DNA from 2 places in the Mumia spirodelae genome. Region 1 is predicted to be linked to the other one. Evidence: predicted binding sites of a transcription regulator. Region 1 holds the regulator's gene; the other holds the start of a gene.

The links. The regulator LexA, encoded in region 1, represses DNA repair genes until DNA is damaged. The targets are predictions, from matches to a motif close to TCGAACANNTGTTCGA.
Region 2: dinB (DNA polymerase IV) is a predicted target of LexA. The motif match lies at 1,358-1,373, and genes of this name have one in related genera.

Annotation. Positions count from the first base shown of each region.
Region 1 covers NZ_JBODSD010000004.1:102,320-105,721, reverse strand. The annotation lists gene ACQSSQ_RS18460 (ATP-dependent DNA helicase) at 1-1,301, shown strand, start outside; gene lexA (transcriptional repressor LexA) at 1,494-2,207, opposite strand; gene ACQSSQ_RS18450 (LysM peptidoglycan-binding domain-containing protein) at 2,454-2,933, shown strand; gene ACQSSQ_RS18445 (serine hydrolase) at 2,927-3,402, opposite strand, start outside.
Region 2 covers NZ_JBODSD010000001.1:18,197-21,598, forward strand. The annotation lists gene ACQSSQ_RS00085 (response regulator transcription factor) at 1-263, shown strand, start outside; gene ACQSSQ_RS00090 (hypothetical protein) at 337-477, opposite strand; gene ACQSSQ_RS00095 (glycerophosphodiester phosphodiesterase) at 474-1,259, opposite strand; gene dinB (DNA polymerase IV) at 1,404-2,594, shown strand; gene ACQSSQ_RS00105 (acetoacetate--CoA ligase) at 2,622-3,402, opposite strand, start outside.

The DNA.
Region 1 (3,402 bases):
TCGGCCCACCGATGGTCGAACGCGCGGCACGTCGCGCGCGGTCGTTCGTCCGCGGACGCGAGGCCGACGACCTCGAGGACGCTTCGGATGCCCTGCGCGAGGCGCTCGAGGTGACCGCCCCCGGGCGCATCCCGACGCCGTCCGAGCGGCTGGCCGACGCGCTGTCGCTGATCCGGGACGCCGCACGGGACTGCCATGCCGCGATCCCGAAGGAGCCCAAGGACGCCGGCGACGGCGATGCCGCCCGCCAGCAGGCCAAGGCGATGGTCGACGACGTCCGCAAGGTCGCGGAGCGGATGGCCGCGACGTCGGACGGCGACGTGATGTGGATGGCCGAGCGCGACGGCTCCCGGGGCGGCAACGAGCTGCGGGTCGCGCCGGTGGACGTGGCGCTCACGCTGCGGGACAAGCTGTTCGGCGAGAACACCGTCGTGCTCACCAGCGCCACGCTCAAGCTCGGCGGCGGCTTCGACCCGGTCGCGCGCACGGTGGGGTTGTGGGCGTCGGACCGCGTCGAGGACGGGGCGGCGGCGGACAACGGCGCGCGGACGGACAACGGGTCGCGGGCGGACAGGGACGGCGGCGCCGAGGACGACAGCGACCGGCCACCGGCGTCGTACACCTGGAGGGCCGTCGACGTGGGGTCGCCGTTCGACTACGCGAAGCAGGGCATGCTCTACGTCGCGCGGCACCTCCCTCCGCCGGGACGCGACGGCATGAGCGCTGCGGCGCTCGACGAGATCGTCGACCTGGTCACGGCGGCCGGTGGACGGACCCTCGGCCTGTTCTCGTCGCGCCGGGGTGCGGAGGCGGCGACGGAGGCCGTACGCGAGCGGATGCCCGACCTGGAGGTGCTGTGCCAGGGCGACGCGCAGCTGCCCGAGCTCGCGCGCCGGTTCGTCGAGGACCCGCGGACGTGCCTCTTCGGGACCTTGAGCCTGTGGCAGGGCATCGACCTGCCGGGGGAGACGTGCCAGCTGGTCATCATCGACCGCATCCCGTTCCCGCGCCCCGACGACCCGCTGATGAGTGCCCGCCAGCGGCTGGTGGAGCGGCACGGCGGCAACGGCTTCATGCAGGTTGCGGCGACGCACGCGGCGCTGCTGCTCGCCCAGGGAGCCGGTCGCCTCATCCGACGCGCCGACGACAAGGGCGTGGTGGCGGTGCTGGACTCGCGGCTCGCGACCGCCCGCTACGGCGGGTTTCTCGCGTCGTCGATGCCGCCGATGTGGCGCACGGTCGACCGCGACCTCGTGCTCGGGGCCTTGCGGCGGCTGGACGCGGCGGCGAGCGCGGACTGAGCTGCGGCGCGCGCGGCGCGGGTACCCCAGCGACGGAGAACTGACCCGACCGAGCACGGTCGGGTCAGTGGGGGTTCGGTGGGGTACCCCAGCCGGTCCGCCGCGATCGCGCCCGGATGCGGCTGAGTCAGAGCGCTCGCACGGGCGCGAGACCGAGGGGCTCTCGCGCCCGTGCGCACACGGTGCGTGGGGTCAGACGCGCCGCATGACTGTGGTGACCTTGCCGAGAATCGTGGCGTCGGTGCCGTCGATCGGGTCGTACGCCGGGTTGTGCGGCAGCAGCCACACCTTGCCGTCCTTGCGCTGGAGCGTCTTGACGGTCGCCTCCCCGTCGAGCAGGGCGGCGACGATCTCGCCGTTCTCGGCGGTCGGCTGCTGGCGGACCACGACGTAGTCGCCGTCGCAGATCGCCGCCTCGAGCATCGAGTCGCCGCGCACCTCGAGCATGAACAGCGTGCCCTCGCCGACGAGGGTGCGGGGGAGCGGCATGACCTCTTCGACCCGCTCCTCGGCGAGGATCGGGCCACCGGCGGCGATGCGGCCGACGACCGGAACGTACGCCGGAGCGGGCCGCGAGTCGCCGGCGCCGGTCTCGTCGAAGCCGAAGTCGAGGGCGTCGCCGATGGAGCGCCGTGCCGCGAGCACGTCGGGGAGGAAGACCTCGATCGCGCGCGGCCGGTTGGGGTCGCGCCGGACGAAGCCGTTGCGCTCGAGGACCTTGAGCTGGTGCGCGACGGACGAGACGCTCGCGAGACCGACCGCGGCGCCGATCTCGCGCATGCTCGGCGGGTAGCCGCGCTGCTCGATGGACTCGCGGATGATCTCGAGGACGCGGCGCTGACGCGGGGTCAGTCCGCTCGCGTCCGGCGGTCCGTCGGGAAGCTCGGAAACCTCGGCTCTGGTCATGGCCCTGACCCTAGACCTGGGCGGCGACACGATCAAACATATGTTCGACCCGCGTGTCGTCGCAGGTCGGCGCGACACGTCGAAAGTTTGTTCGAACGGATGCTTCCGTTTCTGTCAGTGGGTGTGATTAAGTTCGTACGCATGTTCGATCGAACGCGTGTTCGGCTCCGAGTTCGGATCCACGAGCTGATCAGCCGCCTCGCCTCGGTCGGACAGGCCGTACGAGTCCGAGACATGGAGGACACGATGAGCACCGTCCGCAGCACCCTCGAGCACCCCGTCGACCGCACCGTGGTCGTGATCGACACCCCGCTGATGCGCTCCGTCGAGCGACACCCCGCGGGCCGAGGATTGCGCGACGGCCAGCGTCCGACCACCCCGCCGCGTCCTCGTGCGCAGCGGCAGCCCGTCGACAGGACGCGGGGGCGCTCGGGCTACCGGCTGACGCGCCGGGGGCGGTTCGTGGTGTTCCTGGTGGCGCTGCTGGCCTTCGGCGGTCTGACCGTCGGTCTGGGCACGCAGGTCATCGCCACCTCGGAGAAGGGGGAGCCCGTTCCGAGCCGGCCCGTGACCGTGCAGCCGGGCGAGACGGTGTGGGACCTCGCCGCCGACGCCAACCCCACGGGCGACATCCGCGAGACCGTGCAGGACATCGCCGACCTCAACGCGCTCCCGAGCGCCGGGGAGATCGGCGCGGGCGAGACCATCTACGTCCCGATCTACTGAGCCGCGGCTCCGACCCCGTCCGCTGCCGCGGACACCTCCCGGAGCCACCGGCCGGCCGCGCGCATGTCGCGCAGGACGTCGTCCCGCAGGCCGGGATCTGCGTCCTCGTCCCACTCCGCGACGACCGCGTACGCGAGGGTGCGGGCGGGGCCGGACACGAGCCCGACGTCGGCGCGCACGGTGGAGATCGTGCCGGTCTTGTTCCAGAGGACGAAGCCGCGGTCCGGCTCCGCGTGCGCGAGCGGGTCGAGGCCGAAGGCGCCGGCGACCATCGACAGGTCGGCGTTGGCGCTGAGCCAGCCGCTGACGCTCTCGCTGACCGCGGGTGACACGATCTCGCGGCGGTGCAGCCGCGCGCAGAAGTGTGCGAGATCGGTGGCGCACCCGACGGACAGCGTCGGCGGGTGCTCGGGACCGCGGTCGTCGCGCACCCGGTCGAGCAGGCGGCTGCGCTCCATCCCGATCCGCG
Region 2 (3,402 bases), on a different contig from region 1:
GGGCGCTGTCGTACGTGTCCGCGCCGCCGGCAGGACGCGCGGCCGCAGGACCGCGTCCGTTCCCCGACCTCACCGACCGCGAGCTCGAGGTGCTCGACCTGGTGGCGCGGGGGATGGGCAACGCAGCGATCGCGCAGGCGCTGTCGCTCAGCGAGAAGACGGTCCGCAACCACGTCTCCAACCTCCTGACGAAGCTCGCCGTACGCGACCGCGCCGGGGCCGTCGCTGCGGCACGTGACGCCGGGCTGGGCGCCGGGGTCTGACCGGCGCGCTCGCGCCGCACCGCAAGACGTGCATCTGCGGCCAGTTCCTGGTCACGAATGCACGTCCTGACTGCTAGTCCTGACAGCCGAGCGCGTCCTGGCCGGCGAGCCGACCGGTGAACGTGTGGACGCTGCGGGCCACCGCGTTGCGCCACGTACGAGGAGTCGTGGGGCGTGTCGTCTCGCGGCGGTGGGTCCCCGCGCGGCGCGTCACGAGGACACCTGGACGTCGGCGCGGTTCCGGAGCATGTCCAGCGCCCGACGGGGGCGGTCGGTGATGATCCCCTCGACGCCCGCGTCGGCGGCACGCAGGATCGCCGAGCGTCCGTTCGCGGTCCACACATAGGTCTCGAGACCCGCGAGCTGCGCGCGGCGGACGTACGCCGAGGTGACCGTCCCGTGCCACGGGTTCACCGCCGACGCCCAGGCCTCCAGCGCGGGGTGGCGCGGCGCCGAGCGGACGAGGAGCCCGCGCGGGACCTCCGGGAGCAGCCGCCCGAGCTCGTGGAGGGCGGGTGCGTGGAAGCTCTGCGCGGTCACGCTGACTCCCGGCGAGAAGCAGCGCAGCACCTCGGCGACGGCGGCGACCAGCGCGGGCTGGGACTCCGGGTGCTTGATCTCGAGGAGCAGGCCGACCCCGGTGGCGCGCAGCGCGTCGAGGACCTGCTCGAGGGTGGGGACGGGCTCGCCGGCGAAGGACGCGTCGCGCCACGAGCCGGCGTCGAGGCGTCGTACCTCGTCGTAGGTGAAGGTGGAGATCGGGTCGTGCATCCGGTCCGGCCGGTGCAGGGCGACGTCGGTGGTCCGCGCGAGGGTCGGGTCGTGGATCACGACCGGCACACCGTCGCGGGTGCACTGGACGTCGACCTCGACCGCGTCGACGCCGATCTTGACCGCTGCGGTGACAGCGGCGAGCGTGTTCTCCGGCGCCACGTCGTTGGCGCCCCGGTGCGCGACGACTCGTGGTCGGCGCATCGTGGTGATCTGCTCGTTCATGACCCGAGCGTCACCAGGGCGGGTGAGGCCGCAGCGAGGCGCAGGTGTACGCGCGGTGAACGCTGGCTGAGTCTTGCTCTCAGGTTCGCCGGAAGTATGCGAACATGTGTTCGAACGATCCAGATCGGTGAGGCGGTGCGGTCGATGAACGGCGAGGCGACGATCCTGCACGCCGACCTCGACTCGTTCTTCGCCTCGGTCGAGCAGCGCGACGACCCGGCGCTGCGCGGGCGGCCGGTGCTCGTCGGAGGCGGGGTCGTGGTGGCGGCGAGCTACGAGGCCAAGGCGTACGGCGTCCGCACGCCGATGGGGATCGTGGAGGCCAAGTCCCTGTGCCCGGGGGCCGTCGTCGCGTCGCCGCGGTTCGAGGCGTACTCCGCGGCGAGCAAGGCGGTCTTCGAGGTCTTCCGCGACACCACGCCGCTGGTCGACCCGATCTCGATCGACGAGGCGTTCATGGAGGTGGGCGGGTTGGCCCGCCTGGTCGGCTCGCCCGAGTCCATCGCGGCGCGCCTGCGCGAGCGGGTCCTCGAGGAGGTCGGACTCCCGATCACGGTCGGCGTGGCGCGGACGAAGTTCCTCGCGAAGGTGGCGAGCGCCTTCGCCAAGCCCGACGGACTCCTCGTCGTCCCGGTGGACGGCGAGCGTGCGTTCCTGCACCCGCTGCCGGTCGAGCGGATGTGGGGCGTCGGCGCCAAGACCGCGGCCAAGCTGCGGGCCCGCGGCGTCGAGAACATCGGCGACCTCGCCGCGGTCCCGCCGCACGCCCTCGCCGCGTACGTCGGGCGGGCGGCCGCCTACCACCTCCACAGCCTCGCCAACGGGCAGGACCCGCGCCCGGTGGAGACCGGCAAGCGGCGCGGGTCGGTGGGCGCGCAGAGGGCGCTCGGCCGACGACCCAAGACGATGGAGGAGATCGACTCCGCACTCGCCGGCCTGGTCGACCGGGTCTCACGCCGGATGCGCAAGGCCGAGCGCGAGGGGCGGACGGTCACGCTGCGGCTCCGCTTCGACGACTTCACCCGCGCGACCCGCTCGCACACCCTGCCGCGTCCGACGGCTCGTACGGAGCGGCTGCTCATCGTCGCGCGGTCGTTGCTCGACGTCGCCGAGCCGTTGATCCGCGAGCGCGGGTGCACCCTCGTCGGCATCAGCGTGAGCGGCTTCGACCCGCACGCGGGCGGTCAGCTGGAGCTGCCGTTCGGCGAGCCGGACACGGCGACCCTGGACCTCGCGCTCGACGACGTCCGGGAGCGGTTCGGCTCGGCGGCGGTGTTGCGCGGCTCGCTCGTCAGGCGCGGAGAGGGCTTCGCGATGCCGACCCTCCCCGACTGACCGGGTCGCCAGAAGGTGACCCGCCGGTCAGGGGGTGGGGTGCTCGCGGAGGGCCTCGTACGCGGTCAGCGTCTCGGGGTTCTGCAGCGCCCCGCGCGATGCGGCGTCGTCCACGTCGGCACCACGGAGGATCTTCTTCACCGGCACCTCCAGCTTCTTGCCCGACAGCGTCCGCGGAACGCCCGGCACCTGGTGGATCACGTCGGGGACGTGGCGCGGCGAGAGCTGGCGGCGCAGCGCGTCGCGGATCCGCCTCCGGAGGGCGTCGTCGAGGTCGAGCCCTGGGGTCAGCGTCACGAAGAGCATCAGGCGCCCTGCACCGCCCTCGGAGTCCTCGAGGTGCACGACGAGGCTGTCCGTCACCTCGTCGAGGCCCTCCACGACGGTGTAGAACTCCGCCGTCCCGAGGCGCACCCCGCCGCGGTTGAGCGTCGCGTCGCTGCGCCCGGTGATGGTGCACGAGCCGTCGGGCCGGATCGTGATCCAGTCGCCGTGGCGCCAGACGCCGGGGAAGTCCTCGAAGTACGCCGCGCGGTACCGCGCGCCGTCGTCATCGCCCCAGAACCCGAGCGGCATCGAGGGCATCGGCGCCGTGATGACCAGCTCGCCGAGCTCGTCGACGACCGGTTGCCCGTCGGTGTCGTACGCGGCGACCGCGACGCCGAGGCAGGCTCCGGAGATCTCGCCGGCGTACACCGGGAGCATCGGGTTCGCGCCGACGAAGCCCGTGCAGACGTCGGTGCCGCCGGACAGCGAGCCGAGGCGTACGTCCGGCGCGACCGCGTCGTACACCCACCGGAACCCCTCG